DNA from 4 places in the Altererythrobacter epoxidivorans genome. Region 4 is predicted to be linked to each of the others. Evidence: predicted binding sites of a transcription regulator. Region 4 holds the regulator's gene; each other region holds the start of a gene.
The links. The regulator LexA, encoded in region 4, represses DNA repair genes until DNA is damaged. The targets are predictions, from matches to a motif close to GTTCCNCNCTTGTTCT.

Region 1 (7,770 bases), 1.1 Mb from region 4:
GTGGCGAAACACTTGTCGACCGGCATAAGCGCCTGCTGTGCCGCCGATCAGCGAAAGGTTCAGAAGCGTCGCCTCGCTTATGCGACTGCGTCCTCCTTCCGCCAAGCTCTTGTCGAGACCGAAGGCCGCGAAAGTCATTACGTTCAAAGCAATTAGGTAATAGGTGACCCATTCCGCCATCGAACGATTGCCCGCCTGAAAGTATTAGCCGCATAACGAGCATATTTTTCTGTTCATGCAAAGAAAAAGGGCTCCCGAGGGAGCCCTTCTCTTTTCGAGCGACATTGTCGCTGGTGGGCTGTTCGAAGTCTCACTCCGCCGCTTCGGCTCCAGTGCCGTTCGCAGGCGCCGAGGTTTCGCCGAACATGTCCGGACCTTCGTCCACGGACCCTTCCTCGTTCGCAGCCTTGGCTTTCTGGCGCTTGTCGAAGCTCGACCAGACGGTGTTCCAGTCGCCCTTGGTCGCGCCCTTCGAATATTCGGTCGCGCGCTGTTCGAAGAAGTTGGCGTGCTCCACGCCATTCAGTAGCGGGGCGAGCCAGGGTAGCGGGTGGTCGTCGATCATGTAGATCGGCTGCAGGCCAAGCTGGCCGAGGCGCCAGTCGGCGATGTAGCGGATGTACTTCTTGATTTCCTTCGGCGTCATCCCGCTGACGGGACCCATTTCGAAGGCGAGGTCGATGAAGTTGTCTTCGAGGCGCACCGACTTCTGGCAGATGTCGATGATGTCTTCCTTCACCGCCTTGGTGTAGCAGTCGCGTTCGCGAACGAATTCGTGGAACAGGCGCACGATCCCTTCGCAGTGGAGGCTTTCGTCGCGCACCGACCAGCTGACGATCTGCCCCATGCCCTTCATCTTGTTGAAGCGCGGGAAGTTCATCAACATGGCGAAGCTGGCGAACAGCTGCATGCCTTCGGTGAAGCCGCCGAATGCCGCCAGCGTGCGGGCGATATCCTCGTCCGTGTCGACGCCGAAGATCTGCAGGTAATCGTGCTTGTCCTTCATTTCCTCGTATTCGAGGAAGGCGCCATATTCGCTTTCGGGCATGCCGATCGTGTCGAGCAGGTGCGAATACGCCGCGATGTGGACCGTTTCCATGTTGCTGAACGCGGTCAGCATCATCTTGATTTCCGTCGGCTTGAACACGCGGCCATACTTGTCGTGATAGCAATCCTGCACCTCGACATCGGCCTGGGTGAAGAATCGGAAGATCTGCGTCAGCAGGTTGCGCTCGTGCTCGGACAGCTTCTGCGCCCAGTCGCGGCAGTCCTCGCCCAGCGGGACTTCTTCGGGCAGCCAGTGGACCTGCTGCTGGCGCTTCCAGAATTCATACGCCCACGGATATTCGAAGGGCTTGTAGGTCTTTCTGGCTTCGAGCAACGACATCTTGTGGTCCTTCTGATTGGCGCGTGAAGTCCCAGCATATGAATCATGGCTGTGATTCGATAGCAAGGGGTGAATTTATATGGGGTCTTTTCCACCCCTTTTCACCCCTCCCGGGCGCGGCGGCCCGCACCCGCGATGGCGATTGGCAGGCATGTGTAACCGGGGAGCCACGCAAGGGGCGCATCACTTTCACTGGGAAGCGAATTGCGCCCCAACCCCGCCGCAAACGAACCTCCACGGCGGGGCTGATAGGCGACTTGTGCGCCCTGCGCTGCACTGCGTCAGCGGGCGATTACTTCCAGAACCATCGGTCCTTTGCGTCGCGGCGACGGCGATCGAGCCACATCCGCACGTAGATCCACACGCCCGACAGCGCGAAGAACATCAGCGCCAGGCCCGAGAGGACACTGATCGCGGTGCCGGCGGGTCCGAATTCCTCGCCCGAGTGCAAGTGGTGGAAGAAGCCGACAAGGCTGCGCGGACCGGTTTCGGTGCGCGGCGGGCTGCAGCGCCATCCTTCGGGGCACTCGAATCCCGGCGGCGGGGTCTGTGCAGCAAGCTCGGCAGCGGTCGGCTCGGGCACCGGCCACAGCACCGCCCACTGGCTGAGCACGCCCGTCGTGGCGATGAAGAAAATGAAGATGCCGAAGAATACCGACAGCCAGCGGTGCCATTTGCGCATGTAAAGAGAATCCTGTTTGCGAGTGATTTGCAATTGCAACTACACGCTGGTGGCGATTAGGCAAGCGCTGGATTGTCGCGTTTGGTCGCGCGGGTGGATAGGCCCGATTTCTACCACTCCACGAGCCGTTCACGAGCTTCGACGAGCCGAGGAACGAATGCCCTCCCCGAGCCGTTATATAGACATAACCCATTCAAAAAGAACGCGAATTAGCGCGTTCGGAAAGAGAATTTATGTTTGAGAAGTTCCGCATCAACGAGCACATGGAAGTCGCAGATTGCAAGGGGAACCACGTGGGCACCGTCGATGAAGTCGATGGCGACGCGATCAAGCTGACCAAGTCTGACAGCAGCGACGACATGCACCATTTCCTCGCCATGTCCGACGTGGACAAGATCGACGACAACCGCGTCTATCTGAAGGAGGGCGTGCGCATCCCGGACGGTCTCGGCACCAAGGCGACACTCGAAAACGCCTGAACCAGCGATAATATGAAGCCGGAATAACCGGCATTAAGGCCCCGGCCCGATCTTCCCCTCATGAGGATCGCCCGGGGTTCTTGCGATTCCTGGCCGGAGAACCGGTCAGCAGAAACGGCGAACCATGCCGGTCGGCGCTGCCGGTTGCGGTGCAGCGGCTGGCCGTTCGGCAGGCAGGGACTCGACCGGCGCGCGCGGCGGCATCTTGCCGCTGAGCACCTGCTCGATCTCGTCGCCGCTCATCGGGCGGACGAAGGATACGCCTACCTGCCCGTCTTCGCGCCAGCGGACGAAGCAACGGTGCGGGCCCGTGCCATTGATCATGATGTTGGTCGGTGCGCCGACGAACAACGCCGGATCGTCATCCGCAAAACGGCATCCGCCATCCGAGAGGTCGTGCACGGTGATATCGAACAGCCGCCCCTGGCTGGTGCAGCACTGCCCCGCCAGTTCCGTCTGTTTACGTTCTACCTTGCGCGTTCTCATCATCGCAGACACCCCTGCCAGAAATGGCTCGAATTCCGGTGCATCCGGGATAGCGCAAGATGCCTAACGTCTCGTTAAGTCTGCTTGCAGGCATGGCGCGAAGCGGGAGCGGCAATGAAAAAGGGGACGCCCCTTCGGACATCCCCCTTTCGCAATCGAATTGATCCGATCGTTTTACTGGCAGGCGAGGCATTCCTCGTAGTCGGTCTGTTCGCCGCCCGCCTGAAGTTCGAACTTGGTAGCGTCCTTGGTGTTGTCCGCTTCCACGCCGCCGGCGAAACCGGCGCGCTGTACCGACTTCGAACGCAGGTAGTAGAGCGACTTGATGCCCTTCTCCCATGCCTGGAAGTGCAGCATCATCAGGTCCCACTTGTCGACGTCGGCCGGGATGAACAGGTTCAGCGACTGCGCCTGGTCGATGTAGGGCGCACGGTCTGCAGCGAATTCGAGCAGCCAGCGCTGGTCGATTTCGAAGCTGGTCTTGAAGGTCGCCTTTTCTTCCGGCGTCAGGAAGTCGAGGTGCTGGACCGAACCGCCCTTCTCGAGGATCGAGTTCCACACATTGGTCGAATCTTTCGACTTTTCGCGCAGCACCTTCTCCAGATACGGGTTCTTCACGATGAAGCTGCCCGACAGCGTCTTGTGCGTGTAGATATTGGCCGGGATCGGTTCGATACAGGCCGAAGCACCGCCGCAGATGATCGAGATCGACGCCGTCGGAGCGATCGCCATCTTGCAGCTGAAGCGTTCCATCGCGCCCATTTCTTCGGCGTCGGGGCAAGCACCGCGTTCTTGCGCCAGCAGCATCGATGCTTCCGAAGCCTTGCCCTGGATATGCTTGAACATCTTCAGGTTCCAGACCTTCGCCATCGGGCTTTCGAAGCCGATGTTCTTCTGCTGGAGGAAGGAGTGGAAGCCCATCACGCCGAGACCGACCGACCGTTCGCGCGCGGCCGAATACTTGGCGCGTGCCATTTCGTCGGGTGCGCGGTCGATATAGTCCTGCAGGACATTGTCGAGGAAGCGCATCACGTCTTCGATGAAGGTCTTGTCGCTGTTCCACTCGTCCCACTTTTCGAGGTTGAGCGAAGACAGGCAGCAAACCGCCGTACGGTCGTTGCCGAGGTGGTCGCGGCCAGTCGGCAGGGTGATCTCGGCGCAGAGGTTCGAGGTCGAGACCTTCAGGCCCAGTTCGCGGTGATGCTTGGGCATCATGCGGTTCACCGTGTCGGAGAACACGATGTAGGGCTCGCCCGTGGCAAGGCGGGTTTCAACCAGCTTCTGGAACAGCGAGCGCGCATTCACGGTGCTGCGAACGCTGCCGTCACGCGGGCTCTTGAGATCGAACTCCTCGCCGTTGCGGACCGCTTCCATGAAATCGTCGGTGACGAGCACGCCGTGGTGCAGGTTCAGCGCCTTGCGGTTGAAGTCGCCCGAAGGTTTGCGGATCTCGAGGAATTCCTCGATCTCGGGGTGCGAGATGTCGATGTAGCAGGCGGCCGAACCACGGCGCAGCGAACCCTGCGAAATCGCGAGCGTCAGGCTGTCCATCACGCGGACGAAGGGGATGATGCCGCTGGTCTTGCCGTTGAGGCCGACGGGTTCGCCGATGCCGCGGACATTGCCCCAATAGGTGCCGATGCCGCCGCCCTTCGAAGCGAGCCACACGTTCTCGTTCCAGGTGCCGACGATACCATCGAGGCTGTCTTCGACACTGTTGAGATAGCAGCTGATCGGCAGGCCGCGATTGGTGCCGCCATTCGACAGCACCGGCGTTGCCGGCATGAACCACAGCTTCGAAATATAGTCGTAGAGGCGCTGCGCGTGATCCTGATCGTCGGCATAGGCATCGGCCACGCGTGCGAACAGGTCCTGGTATTGTTCACCGGGCAGCAGATAGCGGTCGGTCAGGGTTTCCTTGCCGAATTCGGTCAGGTTCTCGTCACGCGATTCATCGATCGTGATGTTGAACCGGCGATCGTTGATCTTCTTCGAATCGATATCGACGGCGGATTTCGCGACCTGTGCCATGGCACCGGCCAGCGCTTCGCCGGCCTTTTCGGCGACCAGCTCGTCCGTGCCCTTGTCTGCCTGTTCCATGCCTACTGCCTTTGCCCCTTTCGCGGGCTTGGAGGACTTCGCCGTGGGCGCTTCGGGTGCCGGGGCCGTATTCGTAATATCTTGCTCCAGACCCATCGCCGCTTCGTCTCCAGTCCTCAATTCCATTTTTTGCCCCGCTTCCGTTCTGCCCCGAGGAACAACCGCTTCCAAGCGCCGATGTTCCGTATGTGTTCGACTCGGCAGGGATGCCCCCACCTAGCAATTTCCGGGCGTCGACGGTGAATTAGTTTTCCCGTTTTTGCCCACAGCTCTCAGACAAAATGCGACCCGCAAGACCGAATCGTTCCCTGCCCGCAGATATGGTGTTTCTGCGTCAAATAACTAGGTCTTGTGTGTGCCCCCGCGTCTGGAACCACTAGATAGTGAATCAGACGGGACTCGCACGCAAGAGGGTTAAACGCGATTAACCTTCAAGTTCCGGGGAAAGCATCGGGTGTGTTGCGCTGATAAAACAGGGCGACGCGTGGACAATCCTTGGGTTTGCCGCTGCGCAAGCCCCTAAATGAATCCGTGAAAAAATTTTTGCGGGCAAAAGGGCTGTGCAGGGGTTGAGAATCAATCGAATCCTGACGCGCAATTTTCGAATCCGGAGCCGCCCTCGGGGAAGGTCTCAAACTGCCTGCAAATGGCATGGGCACGTTCGCCGGATGCGCTCGACCGGCACGCCCGATGATCGGCCCGGGGGCCGTGTCCGTTAACGCTGTTCAACGCTGCACTGGCCCCGATTCGGATCGGCAGCGCCCCTTGCCCGATTCGCGGGGGAGAGAGATTCCCACCCCTCGCAAACCGGAATCAGGCGGTCGCCATTGCCGATTTCGCGTGGGCCGCAATCTCGTCTGCCAGCGTGTCGACGAGCGCCACCGGCAGATCGTGACCCCAGCCCGGGATCGTGCGGATCTTCGCGCCGCGGATGGCCTCTGCCGTGGCGCGGCCGCCCTCGACCCTGACCAGCGGATCGTCTTCGCCGTGCAGGACCAGCGTCGGCACATCGACCTTGGCCAACCGCGCCGTGCGGTCGCCATCGTCGATGATCGCGGCCATCTGGCGCACCATCCCTTCGGGATAGACCGACCGGCGCACGCCCTCGCGTACACGTTCTCGGTGCCATTCGGGATCGGGGCGATAGCCCGGACTGCCGATCGCCCGGGACACCTTCATCCCGTGTTCGACCAGCACATCTTCTTCCATAGATTGCGGACGCTGCGTCAGCGCCTGCATCGCGGTCTTTTGTGCCGGGGGCAGCTTAGGATTGCCGGTGGTCGAAAAGATCGAGGTCAGGCTGTTGACCCTTTCCGGGTGGTTCACGGCGACGAGCTGGGCGATCATCCCGCCCATCGATCCGCCGACGACATGTGCCTTGTCGATGCCAAGGCCGTCGAGCACGCCGACGCCGTCTGCCGCCATGTCGCTCAGCGTATAGGGAACCTTCGGCGGGAAACCGAGCCGCTTGCGGATCACGTGCCAGGCGATGCCGGGTACTTTTTCGCCATGCAGCTTGTCGCTCAGGCCGATATCGCGATTGTCGTAGCGAATGACGCGGAAGCCGCGCCCGGCGAGCGCTTCGACGAATTCCATCGGCCACAGCGTCATCTGCGCGCCGAGGCCCATGATCAGCAGCATGGGCGGATCGCCCGCATTGCCATGCTCGTCATATTCGAAATTCAGCCCGTTCGCCGATACCTGAGGCATGCCATCCCTTTCCCTGTTCCTCGCAACGAGAGAGCGGGCGATCGTGCCGCCCGCTCTACCTGTGTGTCAGTCTGGAGAATTATCCGGGAAACGGCAAGCAATGCCGCCGACAGGGTCCGGATCAGCCGCCGATCAGGATGACCTCTTCGGCATCGCCGCGTGCCATGCGGTCACGCTCGCTCTGGCGCAGTTCCTTCACGAAGTTCACCTTCTGCAGGTCGTTGCGGGCGAACACTATGTTGGCCTGGAACGTCCTGTTGGCAACGGAGCTGACAGGGGCATCGCCGAGGCTGTCGAGAAGCGAGACGGCTGTGATGGCATTGTCATCGGTGCGATCGTTGCCGGAACTGCGCATGACCGAGATGTCCTCTGCCTTGCCGTTCTGGTCGACGGTGAAGCGCAGTTGCACGATGCCCGGCTTCGATGCGCCATTGTGCCATTCGGCCTTTTCGAGCGCGCTGTTGAGTTCGTTGGTGACCCGCGCGGACCACTGGTCCATCTGCGGCTTCGTCTGCACGACGATGTCGTCGGCAAAGGCGGGAGCGGCAACTGTCATTGCGGTTGCGGCGAGGGCGAGCTTTACAAAATTCGTCATAGGATCATCCTTTCAATCTTGAGGGATGACCGGCCATTTTTGACCAAGGTTGCTGAGCACAGTCCCGTACACTCGTGCCAAGGCTACATAGGTCGATCGGGAGACGGACCCTGTCAGGGATTGGTCGCTTGGGGGTCGGGCCCGCCTCCTGTTTTGAAGATGGCAGGGGCCGACAAAAACACCAGTTGCGCTCTGCCAATCGCGGCTGCGCTCTGCGAAAGTCGATCAGGCCCGATGAACGGCGAACGATGCCCGACAAATGGAAATCGGGTGCCGGGGCCGTCCGCCGCTAGGGCACAAGGATAGTATCGCGCGCGACGGAATCGGTTTC
Region 2 (7,770 bases), 240 kb from region 4:
GATTTTGTGAGGGTAAACGGCAATGTTCAGCGGCTCGATTCCGGCTCTTGTGACTCCTTTTCGCGACGGAGCGTTCGACGAGAAGGCTTTTCGTCGTCTCGTCGACTGGCAAATCGAGAACGGAAGCAGCGCGCTCGTGCCCTGCGGAACCACCGGTGAAGCGTCGACGCTCTCCAATGCAGAACATCACCGGGTCATCGAAGTGTGCATCGAACAGGCGGCAGGCCGGGTGCCAGTGATCGCCGGTTGCGGCAGCAATGACACGCGAAATGCCCTGCTTCACATGAACTTTTCCAAGAAGGCTGGCGCTGCGGCTGGCCTTTGCGTTGCGCCCTATTACAACCGGCCCAGCCAGGCTGGCCTGATTGCGCACTTCAGCTTTCTGGCCGAGAACAGCGACCTGCCGATCGTCCTATACAATGTCCCGGCACGCACGGTTACCGACCTGCTGGACGAAACAGTGGTCGAACTGGTCAGCAAATATCCCGATCGGATCGTCGCCATCAAGGATGCGAGTGGTGACCTCTCGCGCGTTGCCGACCACCGCATGGGCCTCGATCACGACTTCTGCCAGCTTTCGGGCAATGACGAACTGTGGTTGCCGCATTCTGCAGCAGGCGGTTCGGGCTGTATTTCGGTGACTGCGAACGTGGCACCGGCGCTATGTGCCGAATTCCACCGCGCGATCGCTTCGAACGATCTGGTCAAGGCGCGTGAGATCAACGACCGGCTGTTCCCGCTTCATTATGCAATGTTTTCCGATGCAAGCCCCGCGCCGGTCAAATATGCCCTGACACGCGTGCATGACTGGCTGGAGTGCGATGTCCGCCTGCCGCTGGTCAATGCGAGCGAGGCCAGCCGCAAGGCTGTTGACGAGGCGCTGGAGCACGCGGGACTAGTCTAGCCCCGCGTGCCCGTACGTCCGGTGTTCTCAATCGGGCGGATTGTGCTTCATCACGAACTTCATCGCCGCATCGAGCATCTGGTGCCGCGTACTGCTGCGTTGCAACCCTTGACGACGCGACAGGGTTTGCTTTCGAAAGAGGAATCCCTAAATGCCGGGCCACCATGGCAAGGCCCAAACCAGAAACTTTCGACAAGCAGAAGATCGTCGCCGAGAACCGGCGGGCGAGGTTTGACTATGCCATCGACGAAAAGTTCGAGGCCGGGCTCGCCCTGCATGGCACCGAGGTGAAGGCCTTGCGCGCTGGCGAAGCGACCATTGCGGACAGCTATGCCGAGGTTCGCGATGGCGAGGTCTGGCTCATCAATGCGAACATCCCTGAATATTCGCATGGCAACCGCCTCAATCACGAGCCGAAACGCCCTCGCAAGCTGCTCTTGAGCTCGCGCGAGATCAACAAGCTGTTCGGCGCCGTCGAGCGCAAGGGCATGACCCTGATCCCGCTGTCGATCTATTTCAACCGGACTGGCCGGGCGAAGGTGGAACTGGCACTGGCAAAGGGCAAGCAGGCACATGACAAGCGCCAGTCGATCAAGGAACGCGACTGGAAGCGCGACAAGGCGCGCCTGATGCGCGACCGGGGCTGATTTACCGCTTGGCGAATGCAGGCGGCATACCCATGTCGAAAACGACAACCGCTTCGCCGAATATACTGATTGGGCACTTGCTTAAGCGGTAGAGGCGGAGCAAGGCGACCCCGGACGATGAGCGAATTCGGATCGAAAACCTGGCTGGCAGATAAATTGCGGCGCTACATGCCCTCGAGAGAGGAAATGGCGAGCAACCGATACCTTGCGCCCATCGCCCACAGGTTCCTGTCGCCCGAGTTGTGGCGGTTCACCCGGCGCTCTGTTCCTCGCGGTGTCGCTCTGGGGCTCTTTGCTGCCTTCATAGTTCCCTTGGGCCAGATATTCCTGGCTGCATTTCTTGCTCTCCCGGCGCGGGCCAACGTCCCCCTTTCGGCAGCTGTTACTTTCGTAACGAACCCGCTGACCTTCCCGTTCTGGGCGGTCGTCGCGAAGGAAACCGGAGAACTGGTGCTCAATATCGATGCTGTCGTTGGCCCCGGTGCAGCCGGCCAGTTCGCAGATGACCGCGGGCCGCTGGCGCAATTCTTCGAACTCGCCGGGGTTACCGCCTTTGGCTTCGTCGTTCTGGCAATCGTGTCGGCAGCAGTCGGATACCTCCTCTCCAGCTTCATCTGGCGCTTTATGGTCGCCCGTCGCCGGGCAAAACGGCTCAAGCTGATGGAAGCCCGGCTCGACAGTCGTCTGGGGGCGAAAGAAGGATGAAGGAATTGCTCGCAAAGGCCGGCAATTCGAACAACCGGATGCTGATTGGCGGCTTGGGGCTGGCATTCATGCTGAGCGCCGCCGTGCTGTTCGCCGTCACTTCCTCGGTCGTGGTCGCTCTCGCCTTCGTGCTCGGCCTTGTCGTCCTGCTCGCAGGCTTCGCGATGGTCGAGATGATGCGACGCAACCCGAGTGAAGAGGTGACTTCCGCGCCGGACTGGTCGGTCACTGTCGCAGCCATCGAGCGCGAAGGCGAAGCGATAGCGATCACGGATCGCGCAAACCGGCTGGTCTGTGCGAATGGCACATTTGTCGAGTGGTTCGGTTCGCAAAGTGCACCGCCGAACCTTCCTGCCAAGCCCGGCGAACTCGAGGCACTCGTGAGGCTAGCGCGCGAGGCGTGGCGTGATGGTGTGTCGCAGGCGTCCGCGCTCGGTGAGAGTGAAGACTTCGAAGCGCGCTGGCAGGTCCATGCAGAGCGCGCCGGTCGCGGCGAGGATCATCTCGTCTGGCGGTTCGCGCCATGCGCAGGCCAAGTCAAAGACGAATCGATCGATATCGACGTGACAGGCGAACTTGGCCGGATGCTCTCGCGTTCCGGCATCGAAGCGGTCATCACTACGCCTCAGGGCGTTATCAAGAGCGTAAGCACCGGCTTCGCCGAACGTGCCGCGGGCGATCCCAATGCGACACTGGCTGGGCAGGATTTCGTGGGATTCCTGCGATCCGACGAGCGCGATCGCATATATTTCTCGCGCGAAGGGCGGGGCGGTACGCCCCAGACCCTGATACATGTTCCGCTGGATGCGGTCGAGAAACGCAGCGGTTCTGCGCCCGACAAGGGGCAATCGTTGATGCTGCTCGTCGATAGCGGCGTCGGGATCGGCAGCGGATGGGACGGTCCATCGCAAGCCGGTGTCGCCCAGCTCGAAGCCTTGCTCGGACAGCTTCCGCTCGGCCTTGCCATGACGGATCGCGATGGCCGTTTCCTGTTCGGGAACGATGCCTTCCTGCGCTCTGTCGAAAGGGAAGATCGCGGCCTGCCGGCTTTCCCGACCGACCTGGTCGTTCGCGAAGACAAGGGGCCACTTTCTGATGCCGTGCGTCGCCATGGGCGTGGGCCCGCGACCAGCGGTGATGTGGCGATCAGGCTCGTTTCCAACCCGGACGAGCCGGTGTCGATGGGCCTCGCCGGTGTGCGCGGACTGGGCGAAGCGGCGGTACTGCTAAGCCTCACGGATTCGTCCGAGGAAACGCAGCTGAAGCGGCAAGTCGCCCAGGCGACCAAGATGCAGGCGGTCGGCCAGCTTGCTGGCGGCGTCGCGCATGACTTCAACAATGTGCTGACTGCAATTATCGGCACATGCGATCTCATGCTGCTGCGCCATACACCGGGCGACAGCGATTACGACGACATCCAGCAAATTCGCGCAAATTCAAACCGTGCGGCGGCGCTTACCAGGCAATTGCTGGCATTCTCGCGCCAGCAGACCTTGCGCCCCGAGATACTCCAGCTGCCGGACGTGGTCAGCGAAGTCAGCCCGCTCATCACTCGCCTGATTGGCAACAAGATCGACTATTACGTCCAGCATGATCGCGACCTTGGGCCGGTGCGCGCCGACCCACAGCAGCTTGAGCAGGTCATCATGAACCTGGCCGTCAATGCGCGCGATGCGATCCAGTCGCATGGTGTGAAGGCGGGGCGGATATCCCTCCTGACGCGGCGTGTTACCTCCACCCAGGTCCAGCAGATGGGCTCGGAAATCCTTCCGGCGGCCGACTATGCTGTCCTGATCGTGCAGGACAACGGCGGGGGCATCCCTGCCGAAGCCTTGCCCAAGCTGTTCGAGCCGTTCTTCACGACGAAAGAGCAAGGGAAGGGCACCGGCCTTGGCCTTTCGACCGTCTATGGCATCGTGAAGCAATCGGGCGGTTTCATCTTTGCAGACAATGTGAAGAACGCCGAAGGGTACCCGACCGGTGCCCGCTTCACGATCTACCTGCCCGTGCACAAGGGCGAAGTTCCGAGCCGCGCCGCTCAAGCACCGACAAAGCCCGAACCGTCCAGCGAATGGTCGGGCGGGGGCAGCATCCTCCTTGTCGAAGACGAGGACATGGTGCGTGCCGTGGCGGAACGCGCACTGACCCGTGCCGGCTATACCGTGACATCCTGCGCCGACGGGGAAGAGGGCCTGACCGCGGTGGAACAGGGCGGAGCGTTCGACTTGGTCGTCAGCGATGTCGTGATGCCCGGCCTCGATGGCCCCGCGATGGCCCGCGAGATCCGCAAGCTGAAGCCGCAGCTGCCCGTCCTGTTCATGTCCGGCTATGCGGAAGAACAGCTGCGCAAGGACATCGATATTCCGAACATGCACTTCATGCCTAAGCCATTCAGCGTCCAGCAGATCGGCGACAGGGTAGCAGCTATCATGCGCCAGGCAGGAACGAAGAAGGGCTGATTTTCCAGCCCGGCAAAAAAATTTCGTTCCCCACTTGTTCTATGAGAACAAATGGAATACATCGCAATCCTACAGCGGGGCGGTCGATAACCCGGTCGCACCCCTAGGCAAGCGAAGGAGGCCATGCGATGTCCGCGAATCTCAAGCTGGTAGAAAAGGAAAATTCCGTGGATCGTCAAAAGGCGCTCGACGCCGCACTGGCACAGATCGACCGTGCTTTCGGCAAGGGTTCGGCCATGAAGCTGGGCTCGAAGGAAGCGATGAACGTCGAATCGATCTCGACCGGTTCGCTTGGTCTCGACATCGCGCTCGGTATTGGCGGCCTGCCCAAGGGCCGTGTTATCGAAGTTTACGGCCCCGAAAGCTCGGGCAAGACCACTCTCGCGCTGCATGTGATTGCAGAAGCGCAGAAGAACGGTGGGACTGCCGCTTTCGTCGACGCCGAACACGCGCTTGACCCCGTCTATGCGAAGAAGCTGGGCGTGGATATCGACGAACTGATCGTCTCTCAGCCCGACACGGGCGAGCAGGCGCTCGAAATCACCGATACACTGGTACGTTCGAACGCGATCGACGTGCTGGTGGTCGACTCGGTAGCTGCGCTGGTCCCCCGCGCCGAAATCGAAGGCGAGATGGGCGATTCCCATGTCGGCCTGCAGGCGCGCCTCATGTCCCAATCCCTGCGCAAGCTCACCGGGTCGATCAACCGTTCCAAGTGCATGGTGATCTTCATCAACCAGCTGCGCATGAAGATCGGCGTGATGTACGGCAATCCGGAAACCACGACTGGCGGTAATGCGCTCAAGTTCTACGCTTCGGTCCGCCTCGACATCCGTCGCACAGGACAGATCAAGGACCGCGACGAGGTTGTCGGCAACGCCACCCGCGTCAAGGTCGTCAAGAACAAGGTGGCACCGCCGTTCAAGCAGGTCGAATTCGACATCATGTATGGCGAGGGCATCTCCAAGATCGGCGAAATTCTCGATCTGGGGGTCAAGGCCGGCGTGGTCGAAAAATCGGGTAGCTGGTTCTCTTACGACAGTATCCGGATTGGCCAAGGCCGCGAAAACGCGAAGACCTACCTCAAGGAAAACCCCGAAATTTGCGACAAGTTGGAAGCTGCCATTCGCGGCCGGACCGACGAAGTCGCCGAGGAGATGATGACAGGCCCGGACGCGGAAGACTGACATCATCGCTCAAGCGGGCACCGAAGGGTTGCTCGGAAACAAGGAAAGCCGGCGGATGCTGCCTCGATCAGCAATTCCCGCCGGCTTTTCGTTTGGGTGACGTGGAAACATCGTTTCCGGACTTCTCCGGCCTTGCCCAAACCTTGCGCTTCATGCCAAGCGCACGGACGAAGGCACGGGGGAGAAAGTGATGACAGGCGCGCAAGACTGGCTGGGCAGGGTCGGACAATCCTGGGCTGCCGAATGGCAGCGGACCGATCTGAGCTTCAGTGAACTGACACCGCACCTGCGCCGCCGCCTTTCGGACATTGCTGGGGCCAATGTCCTCGATGTCGGTTGCGGAGCGGGCGAACTGTCGTTGCTGGTGGCGCGTGACAGGCCCGATGCCTTCGTTCAAGGAATTGACCTCTCACCAGCCCTCATCGAGACTGCGAAATCGCGCGTTACCGCGGATGACAACGTCGCATTCGATCTTGCCAATGCTGCGGAATGGACCTGTGAACCCGGTGCGAGACCGGACGTGTTGATGTCCCGGCACGGTGTTATGTTTTTCGATGATCCCGTGGCTGCTTTCTCACACTTGCGGGGGCAGGCTGTGCGCGGTGCAGGTCTCGTATTTTCCTGCTTCCGGACGGTTGCCGACAACCCGTTCTTCGGTGAGTTCGGCAAGATCCTGCCGCCTGCGGATGGACCACCGCCCGACCCTCATGCGCCGGGACCATTCGCCTTTTCTGATAAAGACCGGGTGGCAGGGATCCTGGCAGATGCCGGATGGCGCGACATAGCCTTCGATCGGCTCGACTTTTCGATGATTGCTGGAGCAGGCGAGGATCCTGTCGAAGAGGCGATGGCCTATTTTGCCCGCATCGGTCCCGCTGCTCGTGCCATAGCCGAACTTCCTGCAGAGGAGCGACCGGCGATGCGCGAGAAGGTGCGGTCCTTGGCACAGCAGAATTGCGCCGACGGACGCGTCGCCATGGATGCGTCGGTATGGATTGTCTCTGCAACCGCTTGAAGACTGCACTTCGCGGCTTGTCGCCTCGCGCGTGAACGCCTAACTGCGCTGGCATGACTTCGACCAACGACATACGCCGGTCCTTCCTCGACTATTTCGCCGGTGCAGATCATGCCGAGGTGCCTAGCGCACCTCTCGTGCCGTACAACGATCCTACGTTGATGTTCGTCAACGCGGGCATGGTTCCGTTCAAGAACGCCTTTACCGGCCTCGAAACGCCTCCGGCGCCGCGTGCGACGACCGCTCAAAAGTGCGTTCGTGCCGGCGGCAAGCACAACGATCTCGACAATGTCGGTTACACCGCTCGGCATCACACCTTCTTCGAGATGCTCGGCAATTTTTCGTTCGGCGATTATTTCAAGGAACAGGCGATCGTTCACGCCTGGACCCTGCTGACGAAGGAATGGGGCATTGCACCCGACCGGCTGACCGCCACCGTCTATCACACCGATGACGAGGCATTCGACCTCTGGCGCAAGATTTCCGGCCTTCCGGAAGAGCGCATCATCCGCATCCCGACCAAGGACAATTTCTGGGCAATGGGTTCGGACGGGCCGTGCGGTCCCTGCTCCGAAGTTTTCTACGACCATGGCGATCACATCTGGGGCGGCCCTCCGGGATCGCCGGAAGAGGATGGCGATCGTTTCGTAGAGATCTGGAACCTCGTGTTCATGCAGTTCACGCAGGAAAACGACGAAATCGTTGGTGACCTTCCCAAGCCGAGCATCGATACCGGCATGGGCATCGAACGCGTCGCTGCCGTGATGCAGGGCGTCCACGATAATTACGATACCGATACGTTCAAGGCGCTGATCGGCGCGAGCGAAGCGCTGACCGGCGTAAAGGCTGAAGG
Region 3 (7,770 bases), 1.1 Mb from region 4:
GTACACGTCGCCAGCCTTTCAGGCGGACCCTCACCGGTGCACCTGCCTCCTCGCCTTGAGGCGACTCATCCTTCCGGACTGACACAGAATAGGTTAGACTTCCCGGAGATCCGGTAAGCACGACTACATCGCCTTCCGTCGCACCGACAGCGCGGAAGAACTTGGTCATATGGGTGATGCGGTACTCGTCCCTTGTCCCGCCGTCATCATGAAGCCTGTTGTTGTAGTAGATATAGCGGAAGCGCCAGGTCACGCCCGTGTCGTCCGTCATCTCCAGCCAGGCATCGGGGTTCTTCTGCGCAGGATCGAGAAACGGAAGCAGCGCGATCAGATCCGTCTGTGATTTCGGTATGTGTATTCCTGCCTGATGACCTCCGGTCTCTCCAGTGTCGTTCGCCGTCAGCGGCTTCTCATAAGTCTGACTGCTCATCAATTTTCTCCGCCAGGCCGGATTGAAAGGGCCCGCCTCAGATCATCTGCATCACGTGTCGATACCGGGACTGCTTCGTTGCCAAGTTCGCGGCGCCACTGAGATCGGTCAATCATCACCCGTTCGACCGTGTCCTCGTAAAACAGCCGGTAGATATAGACAGGTTCGGTCTGCCCGCGTCGGTGCGCGCGGGCGCTTGCCTGGGATTCAAGTGCAGGGTTCCATGCCTGGGTGAAGTGAATGACTACCGTTGCAGCTGTTATATTGAGTCCGGCACCCGCCGCTTTTGGATTGAGTACAAGGCAGCTCGGCCCATCGTGGCAGGAGAATGCGTCAACGATTGCCTGCCGCTCTTCCTGCGGCGTGGCCCCGTTGATCGCCCCCCAGTATGCATCCGGCAGCCGTCCCTGTGTTGCCTCACGGAGAATCTCGCCACAGCGATTGAAAATTGCGAAGATCAGAACCTTGCGTCCGCTCCTGAACGCCTCTTCGAGAATAGCGATTGCGCGCTCCACCTTCGGTGTGAAGAGCGGCATTCCGGCTGACGGCTTGATCCCAGCGTCCTGATCCCTCTCGGGGTCGCCCGATCCTTGCAGCCAGGGATGGGCGCAGAAGAGCTGCAACTGACCTGTCGCGACGAGATTGCCTGCCACAGGGTACTTCTCAAGCGTCTCGGCCAGTACTTCATCATAACGCCGGGAAAGCTCATCGCCGAGTTCGAGTGGCAGATCGATATCGATGCGCTCCGGAAGGTCGCCGGCGACATCCCTCACTTTTCGGCAGAGAACAACGGGATCGGTCAGACGAGCCAGATTCTTTGCCGATTCCTCGGAGTCCGGATGATCGGCTTCAAAGTCCTGCCGACTTCCCAGCAATCCAGGTATCGCGAGGTCGGCAAGCGACCAGAGATCCAGGAGCGATGTCTCGACCGGCGTCCCTGTCATCGGAATGGTTCGCTGCCTGGGAATCCTCCCGACTGACCGCCTGCGCCCGGAATCGGGGTTTTTCAGAGCCTGCGCCTCATCACAGATCAGCCATGACCAGGTCATGCCTGCAAAAATGGATATATCGTTGACCACAGTGTCGTAGGTTGAAAGCACGACCTGGGCCCGCTGCAGACCCGCGGTGATGCCGGTTCTGTTGTGTCCGCGGTGGATGAGAACAGAAAGCTCGGGCGCGAACTTCATTATCTCCTTCCGCCAGTTGGCGATCAGGCTCGTCGGGCAGATGATGAGGGCTGGTCGTGACGTTTCCGGTTTTTCGCAGAGCAGCAGGGCAATAATCTGGATGGTCTTTCCGAGCCCCATCTCGTCAGCGAGAATGAGGCCGCCAGTATGCCGTATGGTCTGGTCCATCCATGCTACGCCCTGAGCCTGATACGGGAACAGAGTCGCATGCAGACCCGGAATGTCCTGATCCGGGCGCAGGTCGGCAGCAGCCGATTGCGCTGAGTGGAAGACGCTCTCTTCAGCTATGACAGGTATGTCGGGATTACCCAGCCGGACAAGACGCACCACATCGGGAAAGCTGAGCGTTTTCGGCAGCTGCCCGCCCAGCATCTGCCGGACTATGGCCGGCGTATCGTGAGGAAGTGGGCGGATTACATTTCCGTCGGCGACCCAGTTGTAGTCCGGGCCGGGCGCGTCCCAGACTTTCTTTTCCCCCCGCACAGTTCTGGTGCCAGCAACGTGGATCGCAAAACCAGCACCCTCTTTCCGGATCCGGATTTCCGGCTGCACAACTCTTGACGACAGCTCCCAGCCCTGAGGAGGTGCCGCTGAAAGCTGCCTGAAATCGGCAGGAAGCGGTGCAGGCCCGTCAGTCACTGGACAGCTTGCTTCTGAGTTCTGCAGGTGTCCACGGAACAGGGCGCCTTGTGTGGACCGCGCGGTGACAGTTTGGGCAAAGTGGTATCAGGTCTGTTGCCGGATCGTATGGTCTGGGGTCCCCGGAAAGAGACAGAGGCTGCAGGTGATGCACTTCAATGATAGCCCCGGCATCGCCGTAGAGTTTGCCGGGAATAAGACTGCAGATCTTGCAGACGGCCCCGTGGATACGCAGGCAGAGCAAACGATTGCGTGGGTTCCGTTCGCGCCGGCGTACGACGGTGAGTTTAACGGCGCCTTCAGTCAGTGCTTCCTGATCGGACGGGGCGCTTTCCTCGATCGGGTCGTATCCATAAAGTTCTGCCATTGCGGCAAGAACAGGGATGACGAGCTCACGGCAGGTCTCTGCAACGGAATCATCGTCAAACCGGCTCTCGATACCCCGTTTCTCTGCGATAATCGTGAAACTGCCATTGTCGATTATCCAGTCATCGGTTGTCTGACCGTTAGCGATTTTCAGATTTGCGCTCGATGCTACTGATGCGACGAGTGCCCTTGCGAGCTGGAGCTCTTCTGCGCTTGCCTGCTGCATCTGCCGGATCGTATCAGCTGCAAAATTGCCGAATGCCAGCTTCGCTTCAAAGCGGCGCAGACCCGTGGGCCGAAGAGTGACTATCGGGCTGTGAGAGCGCTCAAGGTCTGCAAACCAGAGCCTGATCGCTGTCTGCACTCCGGACCTGTCTTCCTCCAGGCAAATTGCAGCGCCGGTTCCCTCCTCGACTTCCTGGCGGATCAGAGCCTGCTTCTCGGCAAGCATCTCAGTCCCCTTCTTCGTCCCCGGCCTCTGTCAGCTCTTCGTCGTCGGGCAGAGGCACTTCACGCAGCAGCTTCTTGAGATTGGTCGAAATCTCGTTGCGTATGTCCTCAAATATAGGCTCAAGGTCATCGTTGGTGTTGTTCTGCTCAGCCACAGCAAAAGCCCACAGCAGCAGATCCATACCCTCGACTGCATAGCCACTGGCGGCAGCCCTCTGATAGATTTTCAGATAGAAGTCGTGGTGCTTGTTAATGCGGACGCCTGCCACGAAGCCTGACTCTGCATCGCTGCGCATGGCCGGTTCCCAGAGATCACCGGACGTAATGGTTTCAACAGCTTCAACGTGAATGCTGTCCGGGTTTACGTGCGTATCCACGGGCACCCGGAGCTTTATGCCTGCACCGCGATTGTTGTTGAGCGTAGCGGTTTTCTGACCCGCGTCGGCAGACTGAACGTCCGGTTTTTTGGTCGAAGGCGTATTGCCGATGACTTTATTCGCGCTGCCGTGATCGACGCCGCGCTCGACCGCAGCTGCCTTCTCCTTGCGTCGGTAGCGGTTTCCTGCCTCGCGATAAGTCGGCTGAAGCAAGGTCTTGAGCGCTTCCTCAAGGGCCGGATCGAAGAGAATTTTCGACTTCTTGACGTCGACTTTGAAGGCCTCATCAAGCTTATGAGTGAAGTCGAACTCGACGCGCAGCAATGATGTATGCGGCTCAACAGCGCCAAACACGCCGAGCCAGCCACCCTGCTGGATCACACGCCCTTCGCGATGAATGTAAAACCCTTGGCCGCGGTTGGTGATATTCGCGACTTTCTGCTCGTCTTTGGTGAGATCCCGGCGGTTGGGCAGAATCCACGCCCTGATTTGCGCTGTTTCAACCGACCCGTCTTCCAGTTCGATCTCAAGCTTCTGCTGTTCAGGCGAGAGGACCTGATCGGCCTTTTCAGGATAAAACGGGTTCCACGGTCTGACTTGCTCGCCATTTACGGTTATCGAGACGTGCCTCTCACGATCGTCCCCTTTGTCGAGGAAGCGATAATAAATGAGAGCGACATGGTCGATCAGCCGCTCACCCAGTCGTCTGATTGCAGCCTGTTCTCTCGCGCCACCCGGATCGTCATATTCTTTCGACAACAGACGGTCGCATTTGGACCAGACCACTAGCGTGCCCTTGTCACCGCAAAGCTCTTCAAAGAGCTCATAGTCGTCTGCGGTCATTTCTTCGCGGAGCATTTCCCACTGATTCTGCTCTTCGACATGCTCAAGGTCCCAAGCGAGCTTAGCGAAGTCAGCCTCTTCGGACTCGCGGGAAATGACCGTAAACCTAAGGCAGACTGAACTGGATGCCGTCTTGAGACCAAGGCCAAATTTGCCGAGACTGGCGAGATTAGCTCTGGCAGGCGCCCCGTAACGCATAGCGTCGAACAGCATCTCGCTGTCCATTCCATCACCATTGTCACCGAAGCAAACGAATTTACGGCCGTCTTCGGACAGCTCTATTCGTACATTGACCTCGGTCGCGTTGGCCGCGATTGAATTGTCGATGATGTCAGCGGCGGCGGTATTGAAACTGTAGCCTGTGTCCCGAAGCCCGTAAATGAGCCGTGGCGCGTCGGGTTGATTAATCAGATCATTCACTTAGCCGCCCCCTTGAAGGAGGGCACCTTTGCTGAAATCCAGCCCGCTACCCCCCGCGTCGAACGGCATCGAACTTAGCGGGATGATCGTTAAATGAAAGCTGACAAACGATTTGCGTTCAAAGACTGTCTCCGTTTCGCACCTCGGCATGGCTGAGATAGACCTCAACTTTTTCCAAGGTCCGTCGCCGCGGCCGCCTTCCCTGTCTTAAGTCCAGGACAAACCGCGGATCGCCAACCGCCCGACGACCGAACCGTGTCGCCGACATGTGCGATTCTTTCAAATGACGCTCAATGCGATCCAGCAATTTCATGGCCTTCCTCGACTCACTCAGCACTTGTGTTCCTATTTTGTTCTTAGTAGGAAGGTTCCATCGAGTCTAGGAGATTTCCTTCTCTCCTGAGACCGTCAGAAGGAACGACACGATGGAACATGTCAGAGAGGAGCTTGATCGCCTGATCCAGCAGCGACGGCTCGGATATTCCTCGATCTCGCGGATGATCGGACGAAACTCGTCCTACATTCAGCAGTTCATCAAGCGCGGCTCGCCGCGAAAGCTGGATGACGATGACCGGCGCACGCTTGCCAGCTTCTTCGGGGTCGACGAGCAAGTGCTTGGCGGACCGCCCGCGCCCATACGTGACGGGTTGATCGAAATACCCGTGCTCAATGTCGATGCATCGGCGGGCTTTGGAGCGATTGCCGAAAGCGAGACCGCCCATACCCGCTTTGGTTTCGACGAACGCTGGCTTGGCCGGCTAACGCGGGCAAAAAGCGCCAGCCTTTCGATCATCCACGTCCTGGGCGACTCCATGGAACCGACACTCAGCGATGGCGACGAGGTGCTGGTCGATGCATCGGACCAAGGCTCGCGGTTGCGTGACGGCATCTACGTCCTGCGCGCCGACGACGCGCTGGTGGTCAAACGCGTGACGCTAAAGCCCGGTGGCCGCAAGATCACCATCAGCAGCGATAATTCGGCTTATCCCAGCTGGGACGACGTCGATCGGTCCGAAATCCAAGTGGTCGGGCGTGTCATCTGGTTCGGACGCGCGCTTTAGGAGCTCCCCTCGGCTTAAATCCCGATTTCGAACGGCTTTACCTTTTCCTTTGTGAGTTCGGGCTTGTCACTTGCAGGCAAAGCACTGCCAACATCCTTGTCTTGCGAAAGCCCGTTGGCAGCTGCCGCTTTGAGCCTTTGTGTTACTTCAAGTGCCGACGCTTTCTCGCCGCTGTTGGACTTGATGGCCCGGCCGAGTTTCTCGGCATTGTCTGCAATCAGCGTAAGGCCGTCGCGAAGCCGGGTGACAGTGACCAGGAAGGTCTGCCGATTGGCGAGATTGCGTTCGCGGCTGTCCATCACTGCGATCCCGCGATCCGAGGTAAGTCCCTGCGCCATATGCGCATTGAGGGCGTAGGCGAGGTTCAAGCGTTTGAGCATGGGGTCGCCGCGGCTCAGGCGAAGCTCCTTGCCCGCTGATGTCTTCACCAAGACGCCCTTTGTGTCGATGGCCACGATCCTGGCCTGGTCGGCATTGAATAGCCCGCGCTTGTGGTCGTTGTCGGTCCAACGGATCTTGTCACCCTCGATGATGGAAAGCGATTTGCGTTCGAAGAGCGACAGCCGGCTCTCGACTGCGCCCGGCCGTAATCGCGCGGGATTGAACTTGTGAACCCGCCCCTTCCTGTCCTCAAGCACGAGCTGCTTGCGCGCATGGTCGATGGTCTTGACGGTGTAGTCGCCCTTGGAGAGTTTCTGCGTGCTGTCGCGCGAGCGAAAGTTGAGGACCATGCCCGGCTGATATGTGCGAAGGTATCGCAGCTCCTCGTGTGTCACATTCACCCGCGAATGAACGGTCAGCCGGCCCGATCGTGGGCCGAGCTCGCCGTTGGCCTTGAGTCCGCGCTGAACAGCCTCGTTGACCGCAGAACGTAAAGCCCGTCCCGAAGCGTAGATCGAGGTCCGATCCCGATCCGCCGGGCTGAGCGAAAGCCACTTTTCGGCAGCAACAATCGCACTGTCCCCGCGAGCCTTGATGGTTGAAGGAGCAAGAGCCTGGAGCGCATCGTCGATGCGTCCCTCCTGCGCGGCGGCCTGGGCTCGCCGCAGGATGGGATCGCGGCCGCGCAAATTCACATCCATGTTGGCGCGCTCGATCCCGGCCTGCTGGACGAGGTCGAAGGGCTTACCGGCATCGACGGCGCCTAACTGTCGCTTGTCGCCGACGAGAACCAGACGATGGACTTCGGCAAGGTTCGCCAGCCGTACCAACTTGGCCTTGTCGTCGTTCGACACCATCGACGCCTCATCGAGCACCAGGACATGGTCTCCGAGAGCGCTCCGAGCCTCACCCAGCAACGTGGCATTTCCCGGCTCGTGCAGCAGCCTGCCCCATTGGGCGAGAAAGCGGGCGATGGTCATCGAACGGATGCCGGTGTCGCGCTCGAGCATCTGGACGAGCGTGTTCTGCACGGCGAGCCCCAGCACTTGCTTGCCTTCCTCGCGGACCAGTTGGGCGACCGGCTTCATCACGCTGCTCTTGCCGGCCCCGGCTACACCCTGGATTGCAACGATCCTGTCGCGCGACGAAAGGACAAGGCCCGCCGCATCCTCCTGCCCTTCGTTGAGCAAAATTCCGTGGTTGATCGCTGCAACAGCCTGAACCCGTTCTGCTGCGTCTTTCCGATCCAGGATGGGCAACACCGCACCTCGTCCCTGGTCGACATTCGCGAGAATTGTGCTTTCAAGGTCCAGCGCCTCCCGGCTCGCCAGCCAGCCTCTATGTTCGCCTTTGCCGGGCTCGAGTGCGCCGCCTCTGACCAATGCGTTCACACGGGTTTCGATGTGGTCGACCGTCGTCGGAAGCCCAAAATCGAGCGCAGCCTTCAGCAATCCCTCACGCGGGAAGGCTGCCTCGCGCTGCGAGAGATGGCGTACCGCAGAGGCCACGGCCTGTGCGGCCGCGATGGTCGGCGCATCCTGCTTGAGGACATGGGCAGGGATCAGTGGATCGGCCGGATCGCCCTTGATCCGCTGCGCAAACTCCCTCAGTTTCGC
Region 4 (7,770 bases):
GGCAATGGTCGCCGCATCCACAGCCTTGCTCACCATTTACGATATGGCGAAGGCGCTTGAAAAAGGCATGGTCATCGAAGGGGTTCGTCTCCTGGAGAAGACCGGCGGCAAATCGGGTCACTGGCGGGCAGAAATCGCCGACTGATGGCTGCCTTGCTATCCCTCGAAGACGCACAGAGCCGTGTATTGGATCTCGTCGATCCGCGCCCTGTTATCACACTGCCGGTCGATCGATGTATCGGACGCTACCTCGCCGAAGACCTCAGGGCGAACCGCACCCAACCCCCGGCAGACCTCTCCGCAATGGATGGATACGCTTTAAACGGCGACGGACCGTGGCAACTGGTTGGCGAGAGCCGCGCAGGTCACCCGTTCGCAGAACCGGTCGGTGCCGGTGAATGCGTGCGGATCTCTACTGGCGCCAGCATGCCCGAAGGCGCGGACCGAGTTCTCATCCAGGAGAATGCAGAGGTCGAAGGAGGTCTGGTCAAATGCACGCATGACCATCCGGATAGGGGCAAGCACGTTCGCCGCCGCGGCTTCGACTTTGCCAAAGGCGACCTCGTGCTGAAGGCGGGCGTGCGGATCGGACCTGCACAGCTCGCACTCGCCATCGGCTCGGGCCATGCGAAGCTGCCGGTAATGCAGCCCCTGCGGGTCGGCGTACTCGACAGCGGTGACGAGCTGTCCGCAAATCCCGAAGATTGCGGACCCGATCAGATACCTGCATCGAATGGCGCGATGATCTCCGCGATGCTCGCAGAGCTGGGCTGCGAAATCGTCAGGATCGGCCCTGTCGGCGACGATCCGGATGCCCTGGCAGAAGCCCTCGCGACAGCCGACGGCCTCGACATGCTCGTAACTTCTGGCGGCGCATCTGTCGGCGATCACGATTTGATGCGTCCTGCCCTCGAAAACTGGGGCGCTCACATCGACTTCTGGAAAGTGGCCATCAAGCCTGGCAAGCCGTTGATGGTGGCGCGGAGAGAGAAGACCGTGATCTTCGGGCTTCCCGGCAATCCTGTTTCCAGCTTCGTCACCTGCCTCCTTTTCGTCATGCCATATGCGAGAGCCGCGATGGGCGCGGCCGCTCCGATGCCATTCAGAGCCGTAGCGAAATTGGGTTGCGATCTGGCGCCGACCGGATCGCGACGGGAATTCCTGCGCGGATATTGGGACGGGACAACGGTTGTCACCTCGGACTCGCAAGATTCATCCGCGCTTGCAACGCTTGCTGCGTCGAACTGCCTTATTGATCGTCCGGCTGAAAGCACGGCGCTTGCGACTGGTTCACGGGTGGAGTGCATCTTGCTCTAACAGCCTCGCAGCTTGACTTGGTGAAAACTGTTGCCTAATTGTTCCTTATTCGTTCACCTTATCGGTGCACGAGAACGGGCGACCAGAGGAGGTTTTCGCCATGCTGACGGCAAAGCAGCACGAATTGATCCGCTTCATCCAGCAACGGCTTGAAGATACGGGAATTTCGCCATCCTTCGAAGAAATGAAGGAGGCGCTCGATCTCAAGAGCAAGTCGGGTGTCCATCGCCTGATCAGCGCGCTCGAGGAACGCGGCTTTATTCGCCGGCTTCCCAATCGCGCCCGCGCACTTGAAGTCATCAAGCAGCCCGAAGATGCGACCCCTGCGGTCAAGCGTCCGGTTGCAGCCAATGATCCTGTCACAATGTCGCGTGCAGCTGCGGCTCGTACGCCCGAACCGGCCAACGATATCATCGATGTTCCGCTTCATGGCCGGATTGCAGCCGGTGCCCCGATCGAGGCGATCGAAGGCCAGTCATCGATGCCGGTGCCTGCCGCCCTGCTCGGCCCTGGCGAGCACTATGCGCTCGAAGTCTCTGGCGACTCGATGATCGAAGCGGGCATTTTCGATGGTGATTTCGCCCTCGTGCGCCGGACCGATTCCGTCCGTGACGGGGAAATCGTTGTCGCCCTGGTGCGGAACGAGGAAGCGACACTCAAGTATTTGCGCCGTGAGAACGGCAAGGTTCGGCTCGATCCGGCAAACGGAATGTACGATCCGCAGATTTACGATGCTCATGAAGTGGTTGTTCAGGGCAAGCTAGCCGGATTGCTCCGCCGCTATCACTGAAAATCCGGTTGATTGGCGAGCCGCTACTTCTCGGCGGCTTGCCACCAACCATGCTGCCCCTGCGCTGATGCCACTGTGGTGATCTCTCGCCCCTCAACGTCGATCGATAACCCGCCATTTTCCCTCAGATAGGCAGCGTCCGCTTTCAGCCAGAGCGGCCTGCAAGACGCCGGTAGCCAGCGATCTGCCACGACAATGTCGGAACGTTCGCAAGCGGCAGCGAGTGACCGCTCCTCTACCCTGACCCTGTTTCGCGCCATCAGCAACGACCACTTCCGTCCGTCGCGTTCGATATCAAGGACACAGAATTCGGGAGAACAATCGGCGCTTGGCCAAGTTTCGACCGGGACGGGCTCACTGCGGGTTCCCGCCAGTTCGATCATGTTGTCCCTTGCGTAATCCGATCTCGTATCGCGAAGGCTCAGCAATCTATTGTCCGGCATTGTGATGGCGACGTGTCGACCATCGCTTGATATGAGCAGGTCAGGGACAGGCGTGCGCGCCAGCATGATGCATCCGATGGCAATCGGAACAGCAGAGAGCAGCCGGAACCTGCCACTCCACAAGGCAAGCCAAAGCCCGCCTGCGATGAAGAAACCGAACGTCGCGTATGTCATTTGCGGCATCAGTTTAACCGCGCCCGGCTGTGCTGCTGTAGTGTGAGCGATCTTCAGGAGAAGGTCGAGGCTCTGCTCCACGATCCACCACGCGGGAGCGCCAAGCCCAACCACGTCCAATGCCAGTGCGAACGCGATCAATGGCATGGAAACAAAGGTTACGAGCGGGATAGCGATCACGTTGGCAAGCGCGCCGTAAACGCCCGCCCTGTGAAAATGGAACAGGACAATCGGCATCAGCGCGATCTCGATAACGAAGCCGGTTACTAACAGCATGAGTGTTCGCCGACCGAACCTTGCAAGCCAATTTTCATCCCTCGGCGAGAGAAACTCCCGCACGGGCCGCGAACCATGCAGTGCGATTATTGTTATGACGGCGGCGAAGCTCATCTGGAAACTCGGCCCGGCGATCGCCTCCGGCCACAACAGCAAAACCGTGAAGGCAGCTACCGCGACCAGTCTCAGCGACAGCGGCTCACGACCCAGCACCAGCGCTCCCAATACTAGCAAGGCGGCGACGCAGCTCCTGACAGTCGGCACTTCGGCTCCGGTCAGCAGGGTGTATCCAATCCCGGCGCCTGCTGCGACTGCGGCCGCAACGATCGGAAGCCGGGCGCGCAGGGCGATTGCCGGAAAGAGCGCGAGGAGCCTGATGGCGAGAAAATATGCACCGGCAATCAACGCGCTCACGTGAAGGCCGCTGATCGACAATAGGTGCGTCAGCCCGGCGTCGCGCATAGCCTCATCGTCGGCAGGGGAGATCGCCCCCCTATCTCCGCTGGCGAATGCTGCAGCAATAGCTCCCGCGGAACCGTCCAGTTGGCTCCGAACATGGCTGGCAAGCCGCCGTTGGACATTGGCGAGACCGGATTGCGCTGGGTCGCCGTCGATGACTTCCACTTGCCCGATCGCGCTACCCGTGGCGGCCAAACCGTCGAACCACGCCCGCCTTGCAAAATTATAGCCGCCGGGAAACATGGGTGGCGCTGGTGGCATCAGGCGAGCACGAAGCTTGATGATCGAACCCTCACTCACCGAAGGGTATAAATCATCCTCGTCGACATTGACGCGAACCTTCAACGCCGCGCCGCGATCCGCCTCCCTGATTGCCAGCGTCAACCGCGCGCGCTTTTGCGCTGGCTGATTTTCCCGGTCGATCACATAACCCGACAAGGTCGTGACCATCGGCCTGTCGACAGGTGTCGCACCAACCATCTCGGAGCGCGTCCAGATTGTCGCGACACCGAGTGCGAACATCACCGACAAGGCGATGACAGCCATTCGCAGATGCGATCTCGATCCGTCGTCGCGCCACACCGCCGCGGCGGACACGGCCACCAGAACGCAAATGATGATAGATAAGGCCCATTGAAGCGGACCGGGCATCAGGAACCAGCTCGCGATGCCAGCGGAGAAAGCGACGACCAGCCATGGCGCACGATCGAACCCGGAACGGTCCAAATTCCGCTCCAGCAAGGACACGGCACTGGACAATTGAGCTGCACTAAGCCAATTGCGCTGCACTGCAGCATCCAAGCTGCCCTGACCGTCCCCCGTGGGCACCATCGGCGTGTGACGTGTCCCCATGTGTTTATTGAAAGGATTGAGGCACTTATGGCAAGCGAAAGCGGAGAAAAGACCGGCACGGTCATCACTCGCTTTGCCCCTTCCCCCACAGGCTTCCTCCATATCGGCGGAGCCCGGACTGCCTTGTTCAACTGGCTCTTTTCCCGCCATCACGGTGGCAAGGCCCTGCTCCGCATCGAGGACACCGATCGCAAGCGCTCCACGCAAGAAGCGATCGATGCCATTCTCGACGGTCTGCAGTGGCTCGGGCTGGAATATGACGAAGAGCCGGTGTTCCAGTCCGAACGCGGTTCACGCCATGTCGAGGTCGCTGAAAAGCTGCTGGAAGCGGGCTATGCCTACAAGTGCTTCGCCACTCCAGAAGAACTCGAGGAAATGCGCGCTGCCCAGCGAGCAGCGAAGGAGCCGATGCGTTACGACGGCCGGTGGCGACACCGGGATGCGAGTGAAGCGCCGCTCGGCGCTCCGTTCGTAGTCCGTCTGAAAACGCCGGAAGAAGGCGAAACCACCATCGAGGACCAGGTCCAGGGTAAGGTGACGGTCCGTAATGCCGAACTGGATGATTACATCATCCTGCGCGCAGATGGCACACCTACCTATATGCTGGCAGCAGTCGTGGATGACAGGGACATGGGCGTGACCCACGTGATCCGCGGGGACGACCATCTCAACAACGCATTCCGTCAGCTTCCGATCTATCACGCGATGGACAAGATCGAGGGCGACTGGGCGCAGCCCGTCTACGCGCACATCCCGCTGATCCACGGTGCCGACGGCGCCAAATTGTCGAAACGACATGGTGCCCTCGGCGTGGACTCTTATCGCGACGATATGGGCATCCTTTCAGAGGCCCTGTTCAATTACTTGCTGCGCCTTGGCTGGGGTCACGGCGACCGCGAGGAAATATCGCGCGAGGAGGCGATTGCCCTCTTCGACATCGATGGCGTCGGCAAGAGCCCCTCGCGCTTCGACCTCAAGAAACTCGAGAACCTCAACGGGCACTACATTCGCGAGGCAGACGACCACCGCCTGGCCCAACTGGTCGCCCCGCGAATTGGTCCGGAAGCCGATGTCGCGCTGCTGGCGCAGGCGATGCCAGTCCTCAAGACACGTGCGAAGAACCTCGACGAACTCGCTGAAGGTGCGGAGTTTTTGTTCAAGAAGCGTCCGCTCGAAATGACGGAAAAGGCCGCCGGCTTGCTGGACGATGACGCGAGGCAGCGCCTCTCCGTGATCGGAGAGCGGCTACGCGGTGAAAATGACTGGACAATCGAGGCACTCGAAGCCACTACCAAATCAATCGCCGAGGAGCTCGAACTGGGTCTCGGCAAGCTCGCGCAACCAATGCGCGCAGCCCTTACCGGAACGACGACGTCGCCCGGTATTTTCGATGTTCTGGTCCTTCTGGGACGGGAAGAAGCACTTGCGCGGATCGAAGCGCAGGCTGCAACAGCAGGCTGAGCGCGGGAAAACGTTTAAAGGAGAAGCATTTTGTCGGACAAACAGGCAAAACTCGAACTGGGTGGTCAGACTTACGAATTTCCTGTGCTGGAAGGCAGCACCGGGCCCGACGTGGTCGATATTCGCAAGCTGTACGGCCAGACCGGCGCCTTCACCTTCGATCCCGGATACAAGTCGACTGCCAGCTGCGAAAGCGCACTGACCTATATCGATGGTGACGAAGGTATCCTTCTCCATCGCGGTTATCCGATCGGTCAGCTGGCAGAAGAGTCCAGCTTCATGGAAGTCGCATACCTCCTGCTGAACGGCGAGCTGCCGCAACAGGAAACGCTGGACGACTTCACCTACACCATCACCCGCCACACCATGCTGCATGACCAGCTGCGCCAGTTCTACCAGGGCTTCCGCCGCGACGCGCACCCAATGGCCATCATGTGCGGTGTCGTCGGTGCGCTGTCGGCCTTCTATCACGACAGCACCGATATTGCCGATCCCGAGCAGCGCAAGATCGCGAGCCACCGCCTGATCGCGAAGATGCCGACGATTGCTGCAATGGCCTACAAGTATTCGGTCGGCCAGCCCTTCATGCAGCCCGACAATTCGCTCAGCTACACCGGCAATTTCCTGCGCATGACCTTCGGCGTTCCTGCCGAAGATTACGAAGTAATCCCGGCCGTTGAGAAGGCCATGGACCGCATCTTCATCCTGCACGCAGACCACGAACAGAACGCGTCGACCTCGACCGTTCGACTTGCCGGTTCTTCGGGTGCCAACCCGTTTGCCTGTATCGCAGCGGGCATCGCCTGTCTGTGGGGCCCTGCCCATGGCGGCGCCAACGAAGCTGCGCTGAACATGCTGCGCGAGATCGGCACGCCGGATCGCATTCCGCACTATATCGAGCGCGCCAAGGACAAGAACGATCCGTTCCGTCTCATGGGCTTCGGTCACCGCGTCTACAAGAATTACGATCCGCGCGCGACGGTCATGCAGAAGACCGTTCGTGAAGTCTTTGACGCGCTCAAGGTCAGCGACCCTGTCTTCGAAACCGCGCTGCGCCTTGAAGAAATGGCTCTCAACGACGATTACTTCAAGGAAAAGAAGCTCTTCCCCAACGTTGACTTCTACTCCGGCGTGATCCTCTCGGCCATCGGCTTCCCGACGACCATGTTCACCGCGCTCTTCGCCCTTGCCCGTACCGTTGGCTGGGTCGCGCAGTGGAACGAGATGATTTCCGATCCAGGCCAGGTCATCGGTCGTCCGCGCCAGCTCTACACCGGTCCGACGCAGCGCGATTACGTGCCGGTCGGCCAGCGTTAAGCGCAGCAATGGCTTTCTTGCGTTATCTCTTCCTGATCGCGGGCTTCGTGCTCGCGATCTTCGGAAGCTTCTTCGCACTGCAAGGTGCCGGCATCATTATGTGGCCGGCAGAAAGCTTCATGTTGGCGAACGGCGACTGGGTCACCTATGGCATCGCCATAGCCATCGTCGGTATTTTGCTGATTTTGCTATCGCGGCAGATCGCACGCCGCGGCTAAAACCGGTCAGGCTCGGGGCAGGAAAAGGGTGAAAGTCGCCCCTGCCCCTTCCTCGCTCTCGACTTGAAGCTCACCGCCCATGGCGTTTGCCAGGCGTTGGGATATGTACAGGCCCAGGCCTGATCCACCGTCGCCATCGCGCCCGAGTCTTTCGAACTTTTCGAACACACGCGCGCGTTGTTCTTCGGAAATTCCCGGCCCTTCGTCGGAGACACTGATCGTGACGCGTTGGGCGCCGATTTGTCCGACCGTAACCTCGACACGGCTGCCGGCAGGCGAATAGTTGATCGCGTTGCCGACAAGGTTGAGCAGGATCTGGAGGATACGGCGGAATTCGCCAATGGCCTCGATGTCCATACTACCTTGCGGCAGCACCAGATTGATGTCCTTGTCACGCGCTCTCACGCCCAGGATGCCGCCTGCCCGGCGCGCGGCATCGGCAAGGTCGATACGATCCTTTGCA

Region 1: AMC99_RS11170 (ribonucleoside-diphosphate reductase subunit alpha) is a predicted target of LexA. The motif match lies at 5,314-5,329, and genes of this name have one in related genera.
Region 2: recA (recombinase RecA) is a predicted target of LexA. The motif match lies at 4,741-4,756, and genes of this name have one in related genera.
Region 3: AMC99_RS00260 (S24 family peptidase) is a predicted target of LexA. The motif match lies at 5,054-5,069, and genes of this name have one in related genera.

Annotation. Positions count from the first base shown of each region.
Region 1 covers NZ_CP012669.1:2,250,022-2,257,791, forward strand. The annotation lists gene AMC99_RS11145 (DUF1294 domain-containing protein) at 1-180, opposite strand, end outside; gene AMC99_RS11150 (ribonucleotide-diphosphate reductase subunit beta) at 311-1,387, opposite strand; gene AMC99_RS11155 (PepSY domain-containing protein) at 1,680-2,069, opposite strand; gene AMC99_RS11160 (DUF2171 domain-containing protein) at 2,303-2,548, shown strand; gene AMC99_RS11165 (PilZ domain-containing protein) at 2,654-3,037, opposite strand; gene AMC99_RS11170 (ribonucleoside-diphosphate reductase subunit alpha) at 3,209-5,260, opposite strand; gene AMC99_RS11175 (alpha/beta fold hydrolase) at 5,948-6,844, opposite strand; gene AMC99_RS11180 (TonB family protein) at 6,966-7,439, opposite strand; gene nadB (L-aspartate oxidase) at 7,729-7,770, opposite strand, start outside.
Region 2 covers NZ_CP012669.1:1,421,714-1,429,483, reverse strand. The annotation lists gene dapA (4-hydroxy-tetrahydrodipicolinate synthase) at 23-904, shown strand; gene smpB (SsrA-binding protein SmpB) at 1,069-1,551, shown strand; gene AMC99_RS07165 (DUF2062 domain-containing protein) at 1,669-2,256, shown strand; gene AMC99_RS07160 (response regulator) at 2,253-4,715, shown strand; gene recA (recombinase RecA) at 4,844-5,902, shown strand; gene AMC99_RS07150 (class I SAM-dependent methyltransferase) at 6,093-6,917, shown strand; gene alaS (alanine--tRNA ligase) at 6,971-7,770, shown strand, end outside.
Region 3 covers NZ_CP012669.1:49,575-57,344, reverse strand. The annotation lists gene AMC99_RS00280 (EcoRII N-terminal effector-binding domain-containing protein) at 1-430, opposite strand, end outside; gene AMC99_RS00275 (DEAD/DEAH box helicase) at 430-2,256, opposite strand; gene AMC99_RS00270 (HNH endonuclease) at 2,249-3,073, opposite strand; gene AMC99_RS00265 (ATP-binding protein) at 3,075-4,712, opposite strand; gene AMC99_RS00260 (S24 family peptidase) at 5,138-5,773, shown strand; gene mobF (MobF family relaxase) at 5,788-7,770, opposite strand, start outside.
Region 4 covers NZ_CP012669.1:1,179,533-1,187,302, forward strand. The annotation lists gene moaC (cyclic pyranopterin monophosphate synthase MoaC) at 1-145, shown strand, start outside; gene AMC99_RS05990 (molybdopterin molybdotransferase MoeA) at 145-1,317, shown strand; gene lexA (transcriptional repressor LexA) at 1,418-2,107, shown strand; gene AMC99_RS06000 (ComEC/Rec2 family competence protein) at 2,131-4,311, opposite strand; gene gltX (glutamate--tRNA ligase) at 4,339-5,772, shown strand; gene AMC99_RS06010 (citrate synthase) at 5,803-7,089, shown strand; gene AMC99_RS06015 (hypothetical protein) at 7,098-7,307, shown strand; gene AMC99_RS06020 (sensor histidine kinase) at 7,314-7,770, opposite strand, start outside.